3 regions of the Streptomyces sp. NPDC000075 genome follow, and region 3 is predicted to be linked to each of the others. Evidence: riboswitches for the same ligand, from Rfam matches in the RefSeq annotation. Region 3 holds a riboswitch; each other region holds the start of a gene.
What was found. A riboswitch is a leader RNA that binds a small molecule or an ion and turns the genes downstream of it on or off. The one in region 3 is predicted to bind cyclic di-AMP.
Positions count from the first base shown of each region.

Region 1: linked by a shared signal. The riboswitch ahead of ABT403_RS34995 (transglycosylase family protein) and the one ahead of ABT403_RS09465 (M23 family metallopeptidase) in region 3 are both predicted to bind cyclic di-AMP.
Region 2: linked by a shared signal. The riboswitch ahead of ABT403_RS20110 (LysM peptidoglycan-binding domain-containing M23 family metallopeptidase) and the one ahead of ABT403_RS09465 (M23 family metallopeptidase) in region 3 are both predicted to bind cyclic di-AMP.

Region 1 is NZ_JBEPFL010000046.1:3,575-10,946, forward strand. Features, by position in the region: gene ABT403_RS34980 (DUF501 domain-containing protein) at 1-461, opposite strand, end outside; gene ABT403_RS34985 (FtsB family cell division protein) at 531-1,019, opposite strand; gene eno (phosphopyruvate hydratase) at 1,110-2,396, opposite strand; gene ABT403_RS34995 (transglycosylase family protein) at 2,689-3,423, opposite strand; cyclic di-AMP (ydaO/yuaA leader) riboswitch at 3,426-3,594, opposite strand; gene ABT403_RS35000 (transglycosylase family protein) at 3,869-4,975, opposite strand; gene ABT403_RS35005 (cytochrome P450 family protein) at 5,104-6,396, opposite strand; gene ABT403_RS35010 (globin domain-containing protein) at 6,518-7,372, shown strand, end outside.
Region 2 is NZ_JBEPFL010000016.1:103,008-110,379, reverse strand. Features, by position in the region: gene ABT403_RS20125 (sensor histidine kinase) at 1-507, opposite strand, end outside; gene ABT403_RS20120 (MBL fold metallo-hydrolase) at 745-1,956, opposite strand; gene ABT403_RS20115 (SGNH/GDSL hydrolase family protein) at 2,108-2,893, opposite strand; gene ABT403_RS20110 (LysM peptidoglycan-binding domain-containing M23 family metallopeptidase) at 3,058-4,050, opposite strand; cyclic di-AMP (ydaO/yuaA leader) riboswitch at 4,055-4,215, opposite strand; gene ABT403_RS20105 (tyrosine-protein phosphatase) at 4,579-5,343, shown strand; gene ABT403_RS20100 (aspartate aminotransferase family protein) at 5,398-6,810, opposite strand; gene hpnH (adenosyl-hopene transferase HpnH) at 6,807-7,372, opposite strand, start outside.
Region 3 is NZ_JBEPFL010000006.1:26,351-33,722, forward strand. Features, by position in the region: gene ABT403_RS09450 (DNA gyrase/topoisomerase IV subunit A) at 1-837, opposite strand, end outside; gene ABT403_RS09455 (M16 family metallopeptidase) at 1,077-2,423, shown strand; gene ABT403_RS09460 (M16 family metallopeptidase) at 2,444-3,811, shown strand; cyclic di-AMP (ydaO/yuaA leader) riboswitch at 4,037-4,196, shown strand; gene ABT403_RS09465 (M23 family metallopeptidase) at 4,209-5,015, shown strand; gene ABT403_RS09470 (GntR family transcriptional regulator) at 5,183-5,848, shown strand; gene ABT403_RS09475 (HPr family phosphocarrier protein) at 5,993-6,274, opposite strand; gene ABT403_RS09480 (bifunctional acetate--CoA ligase family protein/GNAT family N-acetyltransferase) at 6,487-7,372, shown strand, end outside.

The DNA of each region.
Region 1 (7,372 bases), on a different contig from region 3:
GCCTCGTCGCCGAACGGGTTCACCCCGGGGCCGGCGGCCAGCGAGTGCCCGACGAGCACGTGCAGGCACTTCACCCGGTCCGGCATGCCGCCGGCGCTCGGGAAGCCCTGGAGCACCTCGATGGCGTCGCGGCGCTCGATGTAGTCCTCGTGCGCCTTGCGGTACGCGGCCGCGAGCTCCGGGTCCTCGGCGAGGCGGGCCTGCATCTCCTTCATCACGCCGTTGGCCTCCAGCGTGCCGATCGCGGAGGCCGCGCGCGGGCAGGTGAGGTAGTACAGCGTGGGGAAGGGGGTGCCGTCGGGAAGGCGCGGGGCCGTCTCGACGACGTCCGGCTGGCCGCAGGGGCAGCGGTGCGCGATGGCGCGCAGCCCGCGCGGCGGGCGGCCGAGCTGCTGCTGGAACGCCTCGATGTCGGCGTCGGTCGGCTCGGTCCGGTCGGTCTGGGGCGGGGGCGTCTGCATGCCTGGAGGAAGTCTCTTCGTTCGGTCGTACGTGACGGCGTGACGGTCGTGTCGGTCGTGTCGGGTGGTTCAGTCGCCGGGGCGGTCGGCCTTGTCGACCCCGTCCCAGACGTTGGAGTACCAGGGGCGGTCGGACCCGCTCTGACCGCCGCGGCGGTGCTCCGCGGCCGCGGCCCCGGGGTCGGTCATGATGTAGCCGATCTCCCCCGGGCGCAGGAAGTGCAGGTGCCGGCGCGCCTGCTGCTCCGCGTAGGCGGGGTCCTGCCAGCGCGCCTTCTCGTCGCGGAGCTGCTCCAGGCGCTTGCGCGCGGTGGCGGCGGCCCGCTGCTGGTCCGCGATCTCCGAGCGCTGGGACACGTACTGGCGCATCGGATACGCGAGGGCGACGACCAGCGTACAGAGGACGAGCACCAGCAGTGCCGCCCGGCCGGTGAGCCGGCTGCGGCGCACCTGCCGGCGCGACTGCGAGCGGTAGACGTGGGCCGCGGTCCGCTCACCGAGCTGCCGGAGCCTGGTCGCCGTGGAGAAGGTGGAGAACCGATCCCGGTTCCCGGCCATGGGTCCGCCTCCCCTGGTGCGCGCTACGCAATACGTCCCCGCACACGGTACGGGACCGAGTGCGGGGACGTAGGGAGGCTAGGCGAGGACTCAGCCCTTGAAGCGCGGGAAGGCGCTGCGCCCGGCGTACACCGCGGCGTCGTCGAGGATCTCCTCGATGCGCAGCAGCTGGTTGTACTTGGCGACGCGGTCCGAGCGGGCCGGGGCGCCGGTCTTGATCTGACCGCAGTTCACGGCGACGGCGAGGTCGGCGATGGTGACGTCCTCGGTCTCGCCGGAGCGGTGGGACATCATGCACTTGAAGCCGTTGCGCTGGGCCATCTCGACGGCGTCGAGGGTCTCGGTCAGCGAACCGATCTGGTTCACCTTGACGAGCAGGGCGTTCGCGGAGCCCTCCTCGATACCGCGGGCCAGGCGCTCCGGGTTGGTGACGAAGAGGTCGTCGCCGACGATCTGGACCTTGGAGCCCAGGCGGTCGGTGATGGTCTTCCAGCCGGCCCAGTCGTCCTCGAACAGCGGGTCCTCGATGGAGACGAGCGGGTACGCCTCGACGAGCTCGGCGTAGTAGTCGGTCATCTCGGCGGCCGAGCGGGACTGGCCCTCGAACTCGTACTTGCCGTCCTTGTAGAACTCGGACGCGGCGACGTCGAGCGCGAGCGCGATGTCCTTGCCCGGGGTGTAGCCGGCCTGCTTGATGGCCTCGATGATGAGGTCGAGCGCGGCGCGGTTGGACTCCAGGTTCGGGGCGAAGCCGCCCTCGTCGCCCAGGCCGGTGGACAGGCCCTTGGTGTGCAGGACCTTCTTGAGGGTGTGGTAGACCTCGGCACCCCAGCGCAGCGCCTCGGAGAAGGACTCCGCGCCGATCGGGGCGATCATGAACTCCTGGATGTCCACGTTGGAGTCGGCGTGCGACCCGCCGTTGAGGATGTTCATCATCGGAACGGGCAGCAGGTGCGCGTTCGGTCCGCCCAGGTAGCGGAAGAGCGGGAGGTCCGAGGCCTCCGACGCGGCGTGCGCGACGGCGAGGGAGACGCCGAGGATGGCGTTGGCGCCGAGGGAGCCCTTGTTGTCGGTGGCGTCGAGGTCGAACATGGCCTGGTCGATCAGGCGCTGCTCGGTGGCGTCGTAACCGACGAGCTCCGGGCCGATCTGCTCGATGACCGCGAGGACGGCCTTCTCGACGCCCTTGCCCATGTAACGGTTGGGGTCACCGTCACGGAGCTCGATGGCCTCGAAGGCACCGGTGGAGGCGCCGGACGGAACGGCAGCACGGCCGGTGCTGCCGTCGTCGAGGCCCACCTCGACCTCGACCGTGGGGTTGCCTCGGGAGTCCAGGATTTCCCGGGCTACGACGACGTCGATGGACGGCACGAGCATCTCCTTCTGGGATGTGACGCTGGGTGTGCGGTGGCGTGGGGCCTGGGACGGCCTCGCCGACTAGAGCCTAACCGGCTCCGGGCGGTCGGCTGGCCGACCGCCCGGGTCCTGGGACGAAAAAGGGGCCGAATACCCGTCTTCCGGGACATAGGACCCTGGAAATGCGGGGCCCGGTCGCGGAAAACAGGCGGCCCGGCCCCGGACATGACGACGCCCGGCGCGCGGGGGGATGCGCGCCGGGCGTCGATGCCGCGGGCCGTACCGGGGTACTGCTCGGGTGTTACGCGGGAATTCAGCTGAGCTTCAGCTTCTGCCCCGGGAAGATCAGGTCAGCGTCCTTGACGATGTCCTTGTTCAGGTCGAAGAGCTTCTCCCAGCCGCCCTTGACGCCGTTGGCGTCGGCGATGGTGCCGAGGGTGTCACCCTCCTTGACCGTGTACGAGCCGTTGCCGGTGGCCGGGGTCTCGGCCTTCGGGGTCGACGGCTTCGACGGGGCCGGCTTCGAGGGGGTCCAGCCGGAGCCGGAGCCGGTGCTCTTGGTCTCGGTGTCGGCCTTCGGGGTGGAGGGCTTCGCCGGGGCGGGCTTGGCCGGGGCCGGCTTGGTCTCCGGCTTCGGCTTGGCCGGGGTGGTGGTCGAGCCGCCGCCGTTGTAGGCGGAGTTGGACAGGCCGACGCCGCAGGACGGCCAGGCGCCCTTGCCCTGGCCCTTGAGGACCTTCTCGGCGATGGCTATCTGCTGCGACTTGCTGGCCTGGTTGGCCTGCGCGGCGTACGCCTTGCCGCCGTACGCGGCCCACGTGGAGGCGGAGAACTGGAGGCCGCCGTAGTAACCGTTGCCGGTGTTGATGGACCAGTTACCGCCGGACTCGCACGCGGCGACCTTGTCCCACTCCGAGACGGTGGCGGCGCTGGCGGAGCCGGCGGCCATCAGCGGGGCGGCGACGGCCACGCCGGCGACACCGGCGAGCGTGACGATGCGGACGGCCTTGGAGCCGCGACGGTGCTTGCCCTTGCCGGAAAGCAGCATGGAGTTCTCCTCACCGACGCCTTCGAGGTGAGCTGTCGGGTTCGGGCGGATGAGTTGCCCGGCCGCGCTGCTGCGCGTCTTCACCCCTAGCCGGTACGCGGGCCGTCTCTCAACGGCCTTTCCCGGCAACTACCTTGGTTCCCCCGCTCCTGCCAACGGCGCTTGCGCGACGACTGTTCCCTCCGGCCGCCGGCAGGATTCGGCGATGCGGTCGAAGGAGCCCGCGGTGGCGAGCGACTCAGAAGGTAGACAGGTCTCTCCCCGATGTTCAACGTGTGATTTTGGGGAGAAACCGGCCTACTTGCGTTCCTCGGGAGCACGTTTGCGCAGGTCGGAGCGGGGTTTGCGGAAGTTCCGGAATGAGACACGCCAGTTGTCCGGAAGAGATGCATGTCTCACTTGCCGATAACGGACATTCAGCCCGTAACGGCTGCCCGAACTACCCCTATTTCTTGGTTAGATCCAGGTTCTGACCGGGCTTGATGAGATCCGCGTCCGTGCCGATGACCTGCTCGTTGGCCTTGTAGAGGGCGCTCCATCCGCCCTTGAGGCCGTTGGCGTCCGCGATGGCCGCCAGGTTGTCGCCCGGCTTCACCGTGTACGTGGGCTGCGCGGCGGCGGCTGACGCCGCGCCAGGGGCCGCCGGCACCTCCAGGGCGGCCGGGCCGCGGTGCTTGCCGCTGCCGTCGGTGGCTCCTGTGGTGGGAGTGGCCGAAGGGGAGGGCGTGGCGCCCGGGGTGGCCGGGGCCGTCGGGTCGACCGGGGCGGTCGGGGTGCCGGGGGTGGACGGATTGGCCGGGTTGCCCTGGTTGTTGGAGTTGCCCGGGTTGCCCGGATTTCCCTGGCCGTTCTGGTTGCCCAGACCGTTCCCGTTGCCCGGGTCGCCCGGGTTGCCCGGGTTCGCGGGAGTGGTGGGCGGGACGGTGGGGCCGGTCGTCGGGGTGGGCGTCACGCCGTAGTCCGGCTCCGGCATGACGGGCAGTCCGCTGACGGCGCCCAGCGGGTAGTCCGGCAGCACGCTCGGGGACGGGGCGCCGGGCGCCGGGGTGGGCGCCCCGAAGTCCGTGGAGGAGCCGCCCTTGCCGGTGGCGGGCACCGTGAAGTCCGGGCGGACCGGGGCGGCGCCGACCGGCCCGGGGGTCTTGGAGGTGCCGGTGTCCACGTCGGCCTTGGGCCCGCCCTTGGTCAGCCCCGCCGAGGTGGAGCACAGCGACCACGCCTGGGGCCCCTGGGAGTCCAGCACCCGCTCGGCGACGGCTATCTGCTGGGAGCGGCTCGCCAGGTCGGGGCGCTCCGCGAACTCGAGTCCGCCCGCGTTCTTCCACTGCTCCAGGGTGAACTGGAGTCCGCCGTAGGCCCCGCTGCCGGAGTTGGCGCTCCACGTGCCGCCGCTCTCGCAGTCGGCGACCTTGTCCCACGTCGCGGTGTCGGCCGCGCTCGCGCCGGTGGCGGCGAGCAACGGCAGGGCCAGCGCTGAGCCGGTGACACCGGCGGTGACGACGATGGCGGGGACCTGACGGGGTCGTCTGTGGCGGCCGTTCCCGGGAAGCATGAGGCTGCACCTTTCGTATAACGGCGGGGTAACGGCAGAACCTAGCTCCCTTCGAACGGATGTCACAAGTTCGGCCGAGGACTGAATTCCGGTCAGTTCCGCAGCCCCACCGGGGTTCGCGCGCCGCCTCAGGCGTTCGGGACTGTGAAGCGGACGGGGAGGGTGCGCAGCCCCCGCATGATGAGTCCGCCGCGCCAGCGCAGGTCCGTAGGGGGAACGGCAAGTTCCAGATCCGGCAGACGCTTCAGCAAAGTCGCGAGCGCCGTCTGGCCCTCCAGACGGGCGAGCGGGGCGCCGAGGCAGTAGTGGATCCCGTGGCCGTATCCGAGGTGCTGATTGTCACTCCGGGAGAGGTCGAGGGTGTCCGGATCGTCGAAGCGCGCGGGGTCGCGGTCGGCCGCCGCGAGGACCACCAGCACGGGGTCGCCGACGGCGATGTCCTGCCCGCCGAGGGTCAGCGGGCGGGTGGCGAACCGCCAGGTGGCCAGCTCCACCGGGCCGTCGTAGCGCAGCAGCTCCTCGATCCCGGTCTCCAGCAGGGCGGTCTCGCCCGCCGCGAGGGAGTCCTGGAGGCGGGCGCGCTGGCCGGGGTTCATGAAGAGGGAGTGGACGCCGTTGCCGATGAGGTTCACGGTCGTCTCGAAGCCGGCGAAGAGGAGGATGAAGGCCATCGCGGTGGCCTCGGCCTCCGTCAGGTGGTCTCCGTGGTCACTCGCCCGGATCAGGTCGGAGATGAGGTCGTTGCCCAGATCATCCCGCTTGCGGTGGATCAGTTCCCCGAGATAGGTGCGCATCCGCTTCACCGACCGGGCGACCCCGCCGCGCGGTCCGCCGCCGTGGCGGATCATCATCCCGGCCCAGTCGCGGAAGTCGTCCTGGTCCTCGCGCGGTACGCCGAGCATCTCGCAAATGGCGTAGATGGGGAGCGGGAACGCGAACTCGTGGATGAGGTCCGCCTCCCCCGTCCCTGCGGCCCCCGCCTTTTCCACGATGGCGTCGATGAGGTGGTCGGTCAGCTCCTGCACGCGCGGGGTGAACTCCGCGACGCGGCGCGGGGTGAAGGCCTTCGACACCAGCCGGCGCAGCCGGGTGTGGTCCGGCGGGTCGATGTTGAGCAGGTGGGTCATCAGCTCCGCCTTGCGCTCCCCGGGGATCCCGGTCTTGCCCTTGGCGTGCGCCGGCTCCGCGTGGTGCGCCGGGTTCTTGCTCAGCCGCTGGTCGGCGAGGGCCTGGCGGGCGTCCGCGTACCGGGTCACCAGCCAGGCCTCGACCCCGCTGGGCAGCGTGGCGCGGTGCACCGGGGAGTGCTCGCGCATCCAGGCGTAGGCCGGGTAGGGGTCGGTGGCGAACTCCCAGTCGAAGAGGGTCGGCGCCTCGGGGACGGAAGGGGCGGGCGGGGTGGCGGGGGTCTGCTCGTGCACCCGTCGACGGTATCCCGGCTCGCTACCGGCCATCCTTTATATGCGGTTCGTCGCGGCTGTCCGCAGATCGGCCATCACTTGACGGCGGCTTGTCCGGCATTCCTACTTCGGTCCTGTGGACGTGAGGATCTTGAAGAGCAGTTTCGCGGTGGTGGAGAGACGGGCCGAGCACGCGGTCAAGTTCTTCTACTCCCACCTCTTCTGGCACAACCCCGGGATCCGCCGGCTGTTCCCGGACTCCGCCGGGGAGCTGGAGCGCCAGCGCGACCGGCTCTTCGCCGCGCTCACCCACGTCGTCTCCCATCTGGAGAACGACACGCTCCTCCCCTATCTCCGCGACCTCGGCCGCGACCACCGCAAGTTCCTCGTCGGCCCCGAGCACTACGCCGCCGTCGGCTCCAGCCTGCTCGCCGCCCTCGCCACCACCTCCGGTGCCGCCTGGACCCCCGAGGTGGAAAAGGCGTGGAGCGAGGCCTACCAGGTGATGGCCGACGCCATGACGGCCGGCGCCGCCGCGAGCGAGGACCCGCCCTGGTGGGACGCCGAGGTCGTACGCCACCTCCAGTACGGGGAGGACATCGGCGTGCTGACGCTGTCCCCCCGCGCCCCGCTCCCGTACCGGCCCGGCCAGTACGTCAGCGTGAACAGCCCCCGCGTCCCGGCCGTCTGGCGCACCTACTCCCTCGCCAACGCCCCCCGCCCCGACCACACGGTCGACCTGCACGTCAGCCGGATCGAGGGCGGCCTGCTCAGCACCGCCCTGGTCCGCGAGATCCAGCTCGGCGAGACCCTGCGGCTCAGCGCCCCCGCCGGGCGGCTGACCCTGCGCCACGCGGACCGGCCCCTGACCTTCATAGCCGCCGGCACGGGGTGGGCGCCCGTGCGGGCCATGCTGGAGGAGCTCGCGGACCACCCTCCCGACCGGGACGTACGGCTCTTCCTGGCCGCCCGGGACGCCGCGCACCTCTACGACCGG
Region 2 (7,372 bases), on a different contig from region 3:
GACGGCGAGCCGTAGGAGGGTCTCGTGCGCCTGCTCGCGCGCGCCGCGCAGCTCCTGGGCGAGCAGCCAGAACTCGTCCGCCCCGGCCCGTCCGGCCCCGGCCGGCGGGGCGCCCCGGCCGGACCGCACGGGGCGGGCCGGCCGTTCCCCGCGCTCCAGCCGCTCGGCGGCCGTGCGCAGCTCCTGGCGGCCGCGCATGCTGGAGCGCCGCAGCGCCTCGCACCGGTCGCGGACGGCCTTGGCCGTGCGCTGGGCCCCCAGCAGGGCGGCGGCGAGCGCTCCGACGGCCAGCAGGGCGCAGCCCGCGAGCACCGGCCACAGCCGCGCGTCCCGCTCCCCGGCGCCCCCGCCGAGCTGGAGGGTGAAGATCACGGCGGCGGTGCCGCTGAGCCCGGCGGCGAGCGTGGGCAGCACGGCGGCGCGGACCGGCTGGGGGCGTATCTGCCGGCCGGTTCCCGGGGCGGCGTGTCTCGACGGGGCGTGGCGGGCGGGGCGGAGTGCGGACATCGGCGTCCTCGGTACGTGGGTCCGGAACCCGGTTCCAGTTCCGGGGCCCGGTGTTGATCACCGGATACCCACGCTAGACCGCACGCTCCCGCGGTCGTTGCCCAGTTGGGGAACTTGGCCGCGCTGCTTCCCGCTCCCGACGGAGCGCTCGTACGACAGCCCGAATGCGCCGGGAGCGCGCACGCCCGTACGGCTCGGGGCGTGCGCGCTCCACGGGCCGGGGAACCCCGGGCCGGTTCAGGAACCCACGGCCTCCGGTTCACCGATCCCGGCGGACGGGGCGGGGACCGGCTCGGCCGCGCCGGTCCCCGCGGGGGCGGTGAGGCCGGCGAGGGGGGTGGTGCCCGCGACGAAGGGGCGCCACCAGGGTGCGGCCGGGGCGTCCGGGGCTCCGGGTTCGAAGGGCTGGCCCGGGATGGGCAGGGCGACGGCCGCCCCGGCGGCGCCGGCCGCGGCGACGGTGCCCTCGCCGGGCTCGTCCCACGGGTGCGGGGCCAGGTTGAAGGTGCCCCAGTGGATGGGCAGCATCGTGCCGGCCGGGGCGCCGCCCTGGAGGTCGAGGTGGGCCCGCATGCCTTCCTCGGGGGTCATGTGGATGTCGGGCCAGTACTCCGAGTACGCCCCGATCTGGATCATCGTGGCGTCGAAGGGGCCGTGCTCGGCGCCGATCTCCTTGAAGCCCGGGAAGTAGCCGGTGTCGCCGCTGTGGAAGATCCGGTGCTCCTCGCCGGCGACCACCCAGGAGGCCCACAGGGTGAACTGCTGGTTGCGCAGGCCGCGCCCGCAGAAGTGGCGGGCCGGGGTGGCCGTCAGGGAGAGGCCGGCGACCTCGGTGGTCTCGTTCCAGTCCAGCTCGCGCAGCCGGCCCGGGGCGACGCCCCAGCGCTCCAGGTGGGCGCCGACCCCGAGCGGGACGGCGAAGACCGTGTCCGTACCGGCCAGAGCCTTGACGGTGGGCAGGTCCAGGTGGTCGTAGTGGTCGTGGGAGATGACGACCACGTCGACCTCGCCCAGGGAGGCCAGCGGCACCGGTACGGGGTGCAGGCGCTTGGGGCCGGCGAAGGGGAAGGGGGAGCAGCGCTCGCCCCAGACGGGGTCGAAGAGCACGCGGCGGCCGTCGATCTCGGCGAGCACGCTGGAGTGCCCCATCCAGGTCAGGCGCAGTCCGCTCGCCGGCGGCTTGGCCAGCTCGGCGAGGGTGGTGGGGTAGACGGGGATCGGCGCGCCGGGGTTGCGCCGGATCCGCTGCTCCTTGTGGAAGTAGATCTTGGCGAATTCCAGCATGGAGCCGGAAGGCCTGGTCCTGGCCCCCACCGGGTTCTGGAAGACGCCGTCGGCGAAGTTCGGGGAGCGCAGGATGCGCTCCAGCCGTGCGCCGGACGGGTCCGCGCCGAAGGCTTCGGGCCGCAGGGCGCGCAGCCGGGGACGCAGGGGAAGGGAGCCGGTCAAGGCGCCTCCTGGGGAGTGCGGGTGGGGTGGGGTACGCCCACGACCATCCCAACGCGCACCGGCTTCCGGGGATTCCGCCCCGCCGTCTCCCGTCCGCGCGTACGGGCCGTGCGGCAGGGGCCCGGCCCGGGGCCGGGCCCTGCCGTACGGCTTACAGCGGGAGCAGGTCCGGGCGCTTGGCCTCGACGTGGTCGCCGGAGGACTCCCCGCGCAGCCGCCGCCCGATCCAGGGGACGAGGTGCTCACGCGCCCACTGGATGTTGTCCCGGGTGACGTCCACGGAGCCGCGCGGCGCGGCCGGCGGCCAGGGCTGGTCGGGGTCGGCCGGCACGTCGTAGCCGAGGACCTGCGCGGCGCGCAGCGCGACGCGGGTGTGGCCCTCGGGCGAGAGGTGGAGGCGGTCGCCGTCCCAGGCGCGGCGGTCCTGTACGGTCTTCAGCGACCAGAGGTCGAGCACGGGGCAGCCGTAGCGGTCCGCGATGGCCCGCACGTGGACGTTGTACGTCGCGATCTTGCCCCGCAGGTGCTTGAGGACCGGGACGCCCCGGGTGTCGAAGCCGGTGGTGATCATCACGAGGCCGACGGAGGCCGTGAGGTCGGCCACGGCCGCCTCGAAGCGTTCGGCGACGTCGTCGGGGTCGCTGCCGGGCCGGATGATGTCGTTGCCGCCCGCACAGAAGGAGACGAGGTCGGGGGCGAGTTCCTTGGCCCGCGGAACCTGCTCCTCCACGATCTGGTCGAGCACCTTGCCCCGTACCGCGAGGTTCGCGTACCGGAAGTCGTGCTCGTCGCGCTGATCCGCCAGGAGCACGGCGAACCGGTCCGCCCAGCCGAGATAGGAATCCCCGGGTCCCGGGTCCCCCACGCCTTCGGTGAAGCTGTCCCCGATCGCCGCGTACGAGCCGATGGTCTTGAGTGTCGTCTTCGTCGCTGCCACGGGAACCCATCCTTCACCCCCGTCGCCAACCTACGCCAACGTAATGAGGGGTTGACGGACCGTGATCTATACCACGCGGGGGATAAGGAATAAGTACAAGCGGGGCCGGGACCCCCCTCGGGTCCCGGCCCCACGCATTGCCGGCGCCATGCCGCCGGACGGTCTCAGACGCTGACGCCCTTCGAGCGGAGGTAGGCCAGCGGGTCGATGTCGGAGCCGTAGGAGGGGCCCGTGCGGATCTCGAAGTGGAGGTGCGGGCCGGTGACGTTGCCGGTGGCGCCGGAGAGCCCGATGGTCTGGCCGGCGGTGACGGTCTGGCCCGTCGAGACGTTCAGCTGGGACAGGTGGCCGTACTGGGAGTACTTGCCGTCGGCGTGCCGGATGACGACCTGGTTGCCGTACGCACCGCCCCAGCCTGCGGAAACCACGGTGCCCGCGCCGACGGCCCGGACGGTGGTGCCGGTGCTCGCGATGAAGTCGACGCCGGTGTGGTAGCCGGAGGACCACATGGCGCCGGGGGTGCGGTACGCGGTGGAGACGCCGCCGCTGACGGGGGCGACGAACCCGGCGGCGCTCGCGGGCGCGGACTGGGCGGCCGGAGCGGACTGCTTCATTCCGCGGGACGGGGCGGCGGCGCCCTTCAGCGGCGTGGCGCCGGAGGCGCCGGCCGTGCCCGCCCCGGCGGCGGAGCCCTCGGAGGCGGCGGAGCCGGAGGCGTCCTCACCGGCCGCCGGAGTGCCGGTCGAGGTCTCCTCGGCGGGCGCTTCAGCCGCCTTCGGGGCGGGGGCCGCGCCCCGGCCGCCGAGGGTCAGGCGCAGCCCCGGGTGGATGAGGGACGGGTCGTCGCCGACGGCCTCGCGGTTGTCGGCGTACAGCCGCTCCCAGCCGCCGGAGAGGCCGTGCCCGGCGGCGATCGTCGAGAGGCAGTCACCGGAGACGACCGTGTAGGTGGAGGGGGCGGCGGGGGCGGCCGTCCGCGCCGCCGTCGGGGCCTGGGCCGGGGCGGCGGCCGGGGCCGCGGCGGCGGGGGTCGCGGCCTGGGCGCCCGCGGCGGCCGTCAGCGGCAGCGCGAGGGCCGCGCCGCCGGTGCCGGCGAGGGCGAGGCCGCGGGATATGGAACGGGACTTCGGACGGCGGTGCTTACCCTTTCCGGGCATGGCGAATTCCTCTCCGGCGCCTGCGAGGTGAGCTGTCGGGTTCGGACTGGAGATGTCCGGCCGTACGGGTACGGCTTCACCCCGAGCCGTTCCGGAATGATCCGGAACGGCGGTTCACCTGGTTCCCCCGCTCCTGCCGCGCGCATGGTTGGTCGGGTGAGGTTCCCGGGCGGCGGCAGGATTAGGCGGTCCACCCGGATCGCTCGCGAAGGTAATCCAGCGGGACCACGGGCAACAAGCCGTGAATTCCCTGACGGAATAGCAGGTATGAGGGATCAACGGAATGACGGTCACCCTGCGTCCATTCCGGATCCGCAACAGCCGCCCCGGCAAGGGAATTCGGTTTTCGCGATCAGGCACGCACGGTCACCGTATGATCTGGCTCACGGAGTTCGGCCCGATCTCTCGTCCACCTATGGCAAGTTGGTCCCAACCAGAGCAATTCGGACAAGCGGCACGCGCGAAGGAGCAGACGTGACCCAGCAGATACCCCAGGACCTGCCCGCACACCCCGAGCCCACGCCCGAGATGACCGGAGTGCGCAATTTCCGTGACGTGGGCGGACTGCCGACCACGGACGGACGGAGGGTCAGGCCGGGACGACTGTTCCGAAGCGGACATCTGGCGCATGCCACCGAAACCGACGCAGAGTTCCTCTCCTCCCTCGGTCTGCACACCGTCTTCGACTTCCGCAACCGCGCCGACCGGGCCCTGGAGGGGCCGGACGTCGAACTGCCAGGCGTGCGCAACGTGAACATCCCGCTCTCGGACCCGGCCGACGGCGGGGAGTTCTGGCGGATGGTCCGCGAGGGCGGCATCGACCGGCTCCGCGCGCTCCTGGGCGGGGGCAGGGCCGCCGCCCGCATGGCGGAGTCGTACCGGGAGATGGTCCGCACCCGCACCGCCGAGCACGGCCGCGTGGTGCAGGCGCTCGCCGAGGACAGCGTGCCGGCGCTGATGCACTGCGCGGCCGGCAAGGACCGGGCGGGGCTGGCGGTCGCCGTCACCCTGCTCGCGCTCGGGGTCGACCGCGACGCGATCACGGCGGACTACATGGAGTCGGACGCCCCGCACAACCGCTACCGGATGGTGCGCCGCGACGACACCCCCGAGACCCGCGACCCCGAGGTGACCGAGCTGCTGGCGCCGCTGTTCGATGCCCGGCCCGCGTACCTGGCCGCCGCGTACGAGACCATCGACGCGCACTGGGGCGGGGTGGAGCGCTACCTCCGGGAGGGCCTCGGGCTCACCCCCGCGACCCGCGAGCGGCTGCGGGACCGGCTGCTGGACTGACCGGCCCGGCGCGGGGCCCCGGCGAACCGGGGCCCCGTACGCCGACCCCACCGCCTAGCGGTTGCCGACCGCCTGCTTCACCAGGGTCCGGCCGAAGTCCCACATCAGTGAGCCCCCGCCGTGCGCCTCGTCCATGACCTCGCGGAAGGCGGCCACGAACCGGTCCACGTCCGCCTCGTCCACGATCAGCGGCGGGATCAGCTTGATGACCTCCAGGTGGTCCCCCGAGACCTGGGTGAGGATCCGGTGCCGGTTGAGCAGCGGCACCACGACCATCTGCGCGAACAGCCCCTTGCGGGCCGCCTGGAGCATCGCCCAGCGGCCGCGCAGGCCCAGCGAGGACGGCCGGCCGAACTCGATGCCGATCATCAGCCCGCGGCCCCGCACCTCGTGCAGCATCTCGTACTCGTCCACCAGGGCGGCCAGCCGCCCGCGCAGCAGGTCGCCCATGGCACGGGCGTTGGCCACCACCTCCTCGTCCTCCATGACGTGGAGGACCGCCAGCCCGGCGGCCATCGCCTGCGCGTTGGAGCCGAAGCTCGCGGAGTGCACCAGCACCCGGTCCATGGACGAGTACACCTTCTGGAAGATCCAGTCCTTGCCCAGGGTCGCCCCGACGGGCACGTAGCCGCCGGAGAGGGCCTTGGCCACGCAGACCAGGTCCGGCTCCACGCCCGGTTCGTTCTGGTACGCGTAGAAGTCCCCGGTACGGCCCAGTCCGGTCTGCACCTCGTCGGCGATCAGGAGCGCCTTGTGCCGGTGCAGGAGCTCCTGGGCGGCGCGCAGGAACCCGGGCGGGGCCGCGTGCACCCCCTTGCCCTGGATCGGCTCGACGACGAAGGCGGCCACGTCGCCCCGGCGCAGCTCGCGCTCCAGGGCCGCCAGGTCCCCGAGCGCGATCTTCGTGTCGGGCAGCAGCGGGGCGAAGCCGTCGCGGAAGCCGCCCTCCCCGTTGACCGACAGGGAGCCGGTGGTGAGCCCGTGGAAGGCGTGGTCGCAGTAGAGGATCCTGGGCCGGCCGGTGGCGTAGCGGGCGAACTTCAGGGCGGTCTCGACCGCCTCGGTGCCGCTGTTGCCGAAGAAGACGCGGTCCAGGTGGGGGCTGTGGGAGAGCAGCTTCTCGGCCAGCAGGCCGGGCAGCGGCTGGCAGTCGAAGCGGGTCAGGTCGGCGAGGTCCGCGTCCAGGACGTCGTGCAGGGCCCGGCGGACCACGGGGTGGTGGCGGCCCAGGCCCATCACCCCGAAGCCGGCGAGCATGTCGAGGTAGTCGTTGCCCTCGGCGTCCCAGAAGTGGGCGCCCTCGGCGCGTACGTAGACCTTGTCGAAGCCGATGGTGCGCAGCATGCGGGGCAGCTGGTGGTTGAGGTGGCGGGCGTGCAGCTCGTAGCGTTCGCCGCCGCGCTCGGCCAGCAGGGCGGCGAGGTCGAACCCGCCGCCCCGGCCGGCCGCCGCCCGCGGCTCCGTCATGACGACGCGTCCCGGTTCCCGGCGACCGTCTCGCGGGCGGCGCGCAGGGACTCCTTGAGGGAGCCCATGGTGGCGAGGACGGCGGTGGGCTCGTACCCGCAGTGCGCCATGCAGTTCGCGCAGCGCGGGTCCTTTCCGCGGCCGTACTTGCTCCAGTCGGTGTCGTTCACCAGTTCCCGGTAGGTGGGGACGTATCCGTCGCTCATCAGATAGCAGGGGCGCTGCCAGCCGAAGAGGGAGTAATTCGGAATGGCCCAGGCGGTGCAGGGGAAATCCGCTTTCCCTTCCAGGAAGTCCAGGAAGAGCGGGGAGTGGTTGAGCCGCCAGCGGCGGCGGTTGCCGCCCGCGAAGGCCTTCTTGAACAGTTCCCGGGTCTGTTCGACGCCGAGGAAGTGCTCCTGGTCGGGGGCCTTTTCGTAGGCGTAGGCGGGCGAGATCATCATCTCGTCGACCTGGAGGTCGTCATTGAGGTAGTTCAGCACCTCGATGACGGTCTGGGGGGTGTCGGTGTTGAAGAACGTGGAGTTGGTGGTCACCCGGAATCCGCGCCGCTTGGCCTCCT
Region 3 (7,372 bases):
TCCGACCGTGAAGGGCAGTTCGGTGACGACCAGGCCCTTGCGGCGGGCCGTCACGTCCTCCACGGCCACCGTCGCGCGGATCCGGAAGGTGCCCCGGCCGTTCTCGTAGGCGTCCTTGATCCCGGACAGGCCCACGATGCGGCCGCCGGTGGGCAGGTCGGGACCCGGCACGAAGCGCATCAGCGCCTCCAGGTCCGCCTCCGGGTAGCGGATCAGGTGGCGGGCGGCCGCGATGACCTCGCCCAGGTTGTGCGGCGGCATGTTGGTGGCCATGCCGACCGCGATCCCGGACGTGCCGTTGACCAGCAGGTTCGGGTAGGCGGCGGGCAGGGTGACGGGCTCGCGTTCCTGGCCGTCGTAGTTGGCGGCGAAGTCGACGGTGTCCTCGTCGATCGACTCCGTCATCAGCGACGTCGCGTCGGCCATCTTGCACTCGGTGTAGCGCATCGCGGCCGGCGGGTCGTCGTTGCCGAGCGAACCGAAGTTGCCGTGGCCGTCGACCAGCGGCAGCCGCATCGAGAACGGCTGGGCCATGCGCACGAGGGCGTCGTAGATCGACTGGTCGCCGTGCGGGTGGAGCTTGCCCATCACCTCGCCGACGACGCGGGCGCACTTCACGTACCCGCGGTCGGGGCGCAGGCCCATCTCGTTCATCTGGTAGACGATGCGCCGGTGTACCGGCTTCATGCCGTCCCGGGCGTCCGGCAGGGCCCGGGAGTAGATCACCGAGTACGCGTACTCGAGGAAGGAGCCCTGCATTTCGTCGACGACGTCGATGTCGAGGATCTTCTCCTCGAAATCCTCCGGCGGCGGGGTCTTCGTGCTGCGGCGGGCCATCGCTGCGGCGCTCCTAACCAAGATTCGGGGGGTGTACGTGCTGGGGTGTGCGACGGGGTCGACGCGGACCATTGTGGCCCGAGGCACCGACAACGCCGACCCCGACCCTGGGGGTACCCCCTGGACGGAGTCCTCGGGGGAGCCCGGGGACTGGGAACTTCTCCGCGCACCTGCGCGCTTGCATACAGTGGCAGGCCGATAGGAAATCTCTGCATCGCGATCGAAGGGACCACATGCCCATGGGTCACACGGCCACAGCTCAGGCCGGCTCCGGCGGCCTGACAGCGACCGAGCACCGGCTGGCCAACGGCCTGCGCGTGGTGCTGTCCGAGGACCACCTCACCCCGGTCGCCGCCGTCTGCCTCTGGTACGACGTCGGCTCGCGCCACGAAGTCAAGGGGCGGACCGGTCTGGCTCACCTCTTCGAGCACCTGATGTTCCAGGGCTCGGCGAGCGTACCGGGCAACGGGCACTTCGAGCTCGTCCAGGGCGCCGGCGGTTCGCTGAACGGCACCACCAGCTTCGAGCGCACGAACTACTTCGAGACGATGCCGGCCCACCAGCTGGAGCTCGCCCTGTGGCTGGAGGCGGACCGCATGGGCTCGCTGCTCGCCGCCCTGGACGAGGAGTCCATGGAGAACCAGCGCGACGTCGTCAAGAACGAGCGCCGCCAGCGCTACGACAACGTCCCGTACGGCACGGCCTTCGAGCGGCTGACCGCCCTGGCCTACCCCGAGGGCCACCCGTACCACCACACCCCGATCGGCTCCATGGCCGATCTGGACGCCGCCTCCCTCGAGGACGCCCGGAACTTCTTCCGTACGTACTACGCGCCCAACAACGCCGTCCTGTCGGTCGTGGGCGACATCGACCCCGAGCGCACCCTCGCCTGGGTCGAGAAGTACTTCGGCAGCATCCCGGCGCACGACGGCAAGCAGCCGCCCCGCGACGGCACCCTCCCCGAGACCATGGGCGGGCAGCTCCGCGAGGAGATCGTCGAGGAGGTCCCGGCCCGCGCGCTGATGGCCGCCTACCGCCTGCCGCACGACGGCACCCGCGAGTGCGACGCCGCCGACGTGGCGCTGACGATCCTCGGCGGCGGCGAGTCCTCCCGCCTGCACAACCGCCTGGTCCGCCGCGACCAGAGCGCCGTCGCGGCCGGCTTCGGCCTGCTGCGGCTGGCCGGCGCCCCCTCCCTGGGCTGGCTGGACGTCAAGACCTCCAGCGGCGTCGAGGTCCCCGCCATCGAGGCGGCCGTCGACGAGGAGCTCGCCCGGTTCGCCGCCGAGGGCCCCACGGCCGACGAGATGGAGCGCGCCCAGGCGCAGCTGGAGCGCGAGTGGCTGGACCGGCTGGGCACCGTCGCCGGCCGCGCCGACGAACTGTGCCGCTTTGCGGTCCTGTTCGGCGACCCGCAGCTGGCCCTGACCGCCGTCCAGCGGGTCCTGGCCGTCACCGCGGAGGAGGTGCAGGCCGTGGCCGCCGCCCGGCTGCGCCCCGACAACCGCGCGGTCCTGGTCTACGAGCCGCTGCCCGGCTCCGAAGAGAACGACGAGAGCGACGAGAACGAGGGGGCGGAGCAGTGAGCGACACCGCAGCCGTCACGATGACCTTCCACCCGCGCCCGGAGGCCGGCGAGGCCGCGCCGTGGGCCTTCCCCGCCCCCGAGCGCTCCACCCTCGGCAACGGCCTGACCCTGCTGCGCTGCCACCGCCCCGGCCAGCAGGTCGTCGCCGTCGAGGTCAACCTCGCGGCCCCGCTCGACGCCGAGCCCGAGGGTCTCGACGGGGTGGCCACCATCATGGCCCGCGCCCTGTCGGAGGGCACCGACAAGCACTCCGCCGAGGAGTTCGCCGCCGAGCTGGAGCGCTGCGGCGCCACCCTCGACGCCCACGCCGACCACCCCGGCCTGCGCGTCTCCCTGGAGGTCCCGGTCTCCCGCCTGCCCAAGGCGCTCGGGCTGCTGGCCGAGGCGCTGCGCGCCCCCGCCTTCGACGACGCCGAGGTCGCCCGGCTGGTGCGCAACCGGCTCGACGAGATCCCGCACGAGCAGGCGAACCCGCAGCGCCGCGCGGCCAAGGAGCTCTCCAAGGAGCTGTTCCCGGCCACGCTGCGCATGTCCCGCCCCCGCCAGGGCACGGAGGAGACGGTCGCGCGGATCGACTCCGCCGCCGTGCGCGCCTTCTTCGAGGCCCACGTACGCCCCTCCACCGCCACCGCGGTGATCGTCGGCGACCTGACCGGCGTCGACCTGGACGCTGTCCTCGCCGACACCCTGGGCGCCTGGACGGGCAACACCGCCGAGCCCCTGCCGGTACCGCCGGTGACGGCCGACGACACCGGCCGCGTGATCATCGTGGACCGGCCCGGGGCCGTCCAGACCCAGCTGCTGATCGGCCGGATCGGGCCGGACCGGCACGACATCGTCTGGGCCCCGCAGGTCCTCGGCACCTACTGCCTGGGCGGCACCCTGACCTCCCGTCTGGACAAGGTGCTGCGCGAGGAGAAGGGCTACACGTACGGCGTGCGCGCCTTCGGCCAGGTGCTGCGCTCCACGGCCGACGGCAAGGGCGCCTCGATGCTCGCCATCAGCGGCTCGGTGGACACCCCCAACACCGGTCCGGCCCTGGCGGACCTGTGGCAGGTGCTGCGCACCCTCGCCGCCGAGGGCCTCACGGACGCCGAGCGCGACGTGGCGGTGCAGAACCTGGTGGGCGTGGCCCCGCTGAAGTTCGAGACGGCCGCCTCGGTCGCCGGGACGCTGGCCGACCAGGTGGAGCAGGAGCTGCCGGACGACTACCAGGCGCGGCTGTACGCGCGGCTGGCCGAAACCGGTACGGCGGAGGCCACTTCGGCGGTCGTGAGCGCCTTCCCGGTGGACCGGCTGGTCACGATCCTCGTCGGCGACGCGGCGCAGATCGAGGAGCCCGTCCTGGCCCTCGGGATCGGCGAGGTCACGGTCGTCACCAACTGACCGGCGGTCTACCGGCAACTGACCGGAAGTCGGCCTGATCCCACCCCACGCGGAGGGGGCCCGGTGGAGCGTCCACCGGGCCCCCTTTGTCCGTTTAGTGATGTGGTTGCGGTTATGCGGTGTGGCGTACGCAACAAATCCGCTCGTCTGTTTGGCGATTGACTGATGATCCGCCTAGCGTCAGGCGTGCTGTCCGTCAGTTGTGCCAGCCGCATCCGCGGCACCGGACAGCGATCGCCGAGTCCCCGTCAGGCGCGAGCCTGGGGAGCCGGGGACCCACATCAGTCCCTGGGGTGAATCGGACCGCCTCGTCAGAGGGGGGCCGTAGGAGACCTTCCTGCTCCGAACCCGTCAGCTAACCCGGTAGGCGAGAGGGAAGGAAAGGATCACCCCCGCCATGGCGTTTGGCAGTCGTGCAGCCGGTTCCGGTAAGCACCGTGGTTCGAGCCGTCTGAGCCGCAAGACCGCCGGCTACGCCGGCATAGCCGCCCTTGCCACCACCGGCGTGGTGGGCACCCTGGCGGCCCCCGCCTTCGCCGCCGACTCCCACGGGGGCCCCTCCGTCGAGGACACCGGCGCGCTGAACGCCGTCGTCGTCGCCGACGGCCTCCAGGACGACATCGAGGTCCAGGCCGCGACCCAGCAGACCGCCGCCGAGTCCGTCGCCGCCCAGGCGCAGGCCGAGGCCGACGCGAAGACCCGCGCCTTCGAGGCCAAGCGCATGGCCGAGGCCAAGGAGAAGGCCGAGAAGGAAGCCGCGGAGAAGGCCGCCAAGGAAGAGGCCCGCAAGCGCGCCAACACCTTCGTCGCCCCGGTCGACGGCTCCTACGTCAGCACCCAGTACGGCGCCGGCGGCGGCATGTGGTCCTCCGGCAGCCACACCGGCATCGACTTCCACGCGGACGAGGGCACCTCCGTCCACGCGGTGGGCGCGGGCACGATCGTCGAGGCCGGCTGGGGCGGCGCCTACGGCAACAACGTCGTGATCCGCCACAACGACGGCACCTACACCCAGTACGGCCACCTGATGTCGCTGAGCGTCTCGGTCGGCGAGACCGTCACCGCCGGCCAGCAGATCGGCCTGTCGGGCTCCACCGGCAACTCCAGCGGCCCGCACCTGCACTTCGAGGCCCGCACCGGCGCCACGTACGGCACGGACATCAACCCCCTGGCCTACCTGCGCCAGCACGGCGTCGGCATCTGACCCGGCACCCGACCTGACCTTTCCACGCGAAGGCCCCGGCTCCCCGAGCCGGGGCCTTCCGCGTTTCCGTTCCGGATTTCCGGGCGTTCTCGGAAATCCTCGTGTGTTGCAATAGAGTCGCAGTGGCAGCACGGTCGATCGGAACGAAACCCAGCGGAGGTCCGGCCTTGCGTATTCCGGCGCACGCGGTGTGTACAGCAATTCGCGACGATATCGTCTCGGGCTTTTTCGGGCCGGGCGGCCGGCTGACCGAGGAGGTGCTCGCCCGCCGGTACGGGGTCTCGCGCGTGCCGGTGCGCGAGGCGCTGCGCACGCTGGAGTCGGAGGGGTTCGTCATCACCCGGCGCCACGCGGGGGCCTGCGTGGCCGAGCCGAGCGAGCAGGAGGCGGCCGATCTGCTGGAGCTGCGGATGCTGCTGGAGCCCCTCGCCGCCTCGCGCGCGGCCCGGCGGCGGACCGAGGCGCACCTGAGGGTGCTGCGGGGGCTGGTGCGGCTGGGCCAGGAGCGGGCCAGGCGGGCGCAGGGGGAGGACCTGCGGTCGCTGGGCAGCTGGTTCCACGAGACCCTGGCGCAGGCGTCCGGCAGCCCGGGGCTGATCGCGCTGCTGACGCAGACCAGGCGCAAGGTCGCCTGGCTGTACGAGGTGGGGGCGCCGGTGCGGCCCGTGGAGTCCTGGGCGGAGCACGGGGCGGTCGTCGACGCGGTGGCGCGGGGGGACGCGGAACGGGCCCGCACGCTGGCCGCGCTCCACGCGGAGCGGGCGATGGGTGTTTTCCGGCCCCGGGTGAGGACTTTGCAACGTGCCGTAAACACGGCGGGTGGCCGGAATTAACGCGGGGCGTGTAAGAAAAAGAGGGGCGCCGGAATTGTTTTCCGCCGTGTATTCACGGCGGGGTGATTATCGGCGGGCCCTAGCGTCCGGACAGCACGAAGCCGCGGCCCCCTGATGGCGGGGCCGCGGCTTCGTGTGAAGGGGTCAGACGGTTTCCGGGAGTTCCTCCAGGCCCTCCGCGACCAGCTTCGCGAGACGGTCCAGCGCGGCCTCCGCGCCGTCGGCCTCGGACGCCAGGACGACCTCCTCGCCGCCCTGGGCGCCCAGACCCAGGACCGCCAGCATGGAAGCGGCGTTGACGGGGTCGCCGCCCGCCTTCGCGATGGTCACGGGGACGCCGGAAGCGGTCGTCGCGCGGACGAAGATCGAGGCGGGACGAGCGTGCAGGCCCTCGGCCCAGCCGACGTTGACGCGGCGCTCTGCCATGGTGATGCCCTTCAGGTTCTCGCGGTTGTCTAGACCAGTCTCTCACGTCGCCCGGAATGCTCGGACCGACCTTCGGCCCGATCCCGCCGCCGTTCGGCCCTGCTCAGCTTTGCACTGATTCGCCCCAGCGTGCCTCATTCCCGGCGTACGCGCCGTGCGGTCCGCCGGAGCTACTCGGACACCTGGCCGGATCTTCCCCTTAGGCTGACCCCATGACCACCGCGTCGGACCTCTCGTACCCGGCCCACTGGGAAGCGGACGTCGTACTGCGCGACGGCGGCACCGCCCGGATCCGCCCCATCACGACCGAGGACGCCGGCCGGCTGGTCAGCTTCTACGAGCAGGTCTCGGACGAGTCGAAGTACTACCGGTTCTTCGCCCCCTACCCCCGGCTCTCCGACCGCGACGTGCACCGCTTCACGCACCACGACCACGTCGACCGCGTCGGCCTCGCCGCGACCATCGGCGACGAGTTCATCGGCACCGTCCGCTACGACCGCATCGGCCCCGACGGCCGGCCCGCCTCCGCCCCCGCCGACGAGGCCGAGGTGGCCTTCCTCGTCCAGGACGCCCACCAGGGCCGCGGGGTCGCCTCCGCCCTGCTCGAACACATCGGGGCCGTGGCGCGCGAGCGGGGCATCCGCCGCTTCGCGGCCGAGGTGCTGCCCGCCAACACCAAGATGATCAAGGTGTTCACGGATGCCGGCTATCAGCAGAAGCGCAGCTTCGAGGACGGCTCCGTCCACCTCACCCTCGACCTCGAACCCACCGCCGAGTCCCTCGCCGTCCAGCGCGCCCGCGAACAGCGCGCCGAGGCCCGGTCCGTCCAGCGGCTGCTGGCCCCCGGTTCGGTCGCGGTGATCGGCGTCAGCCGCTCCGGATCCGGCGTCGGCGCCGCGGCGCTGCGCAACCTGCGCGACGGCGGTTTCCACGGCCACCTCTACGCCGTCAACGAGGCCCGGGCCGCGGGGATGGAAGGGGACCTGCTGGACGGGGTACGGGCCTACCGCACCGTCGCCGACATCGGCGCCCCCGTGGACCTCGCCGTGATCGCCGTCCCCGCCGAGCGGGTCCCGGAGGCCGTCGCCGCCTGCGGGG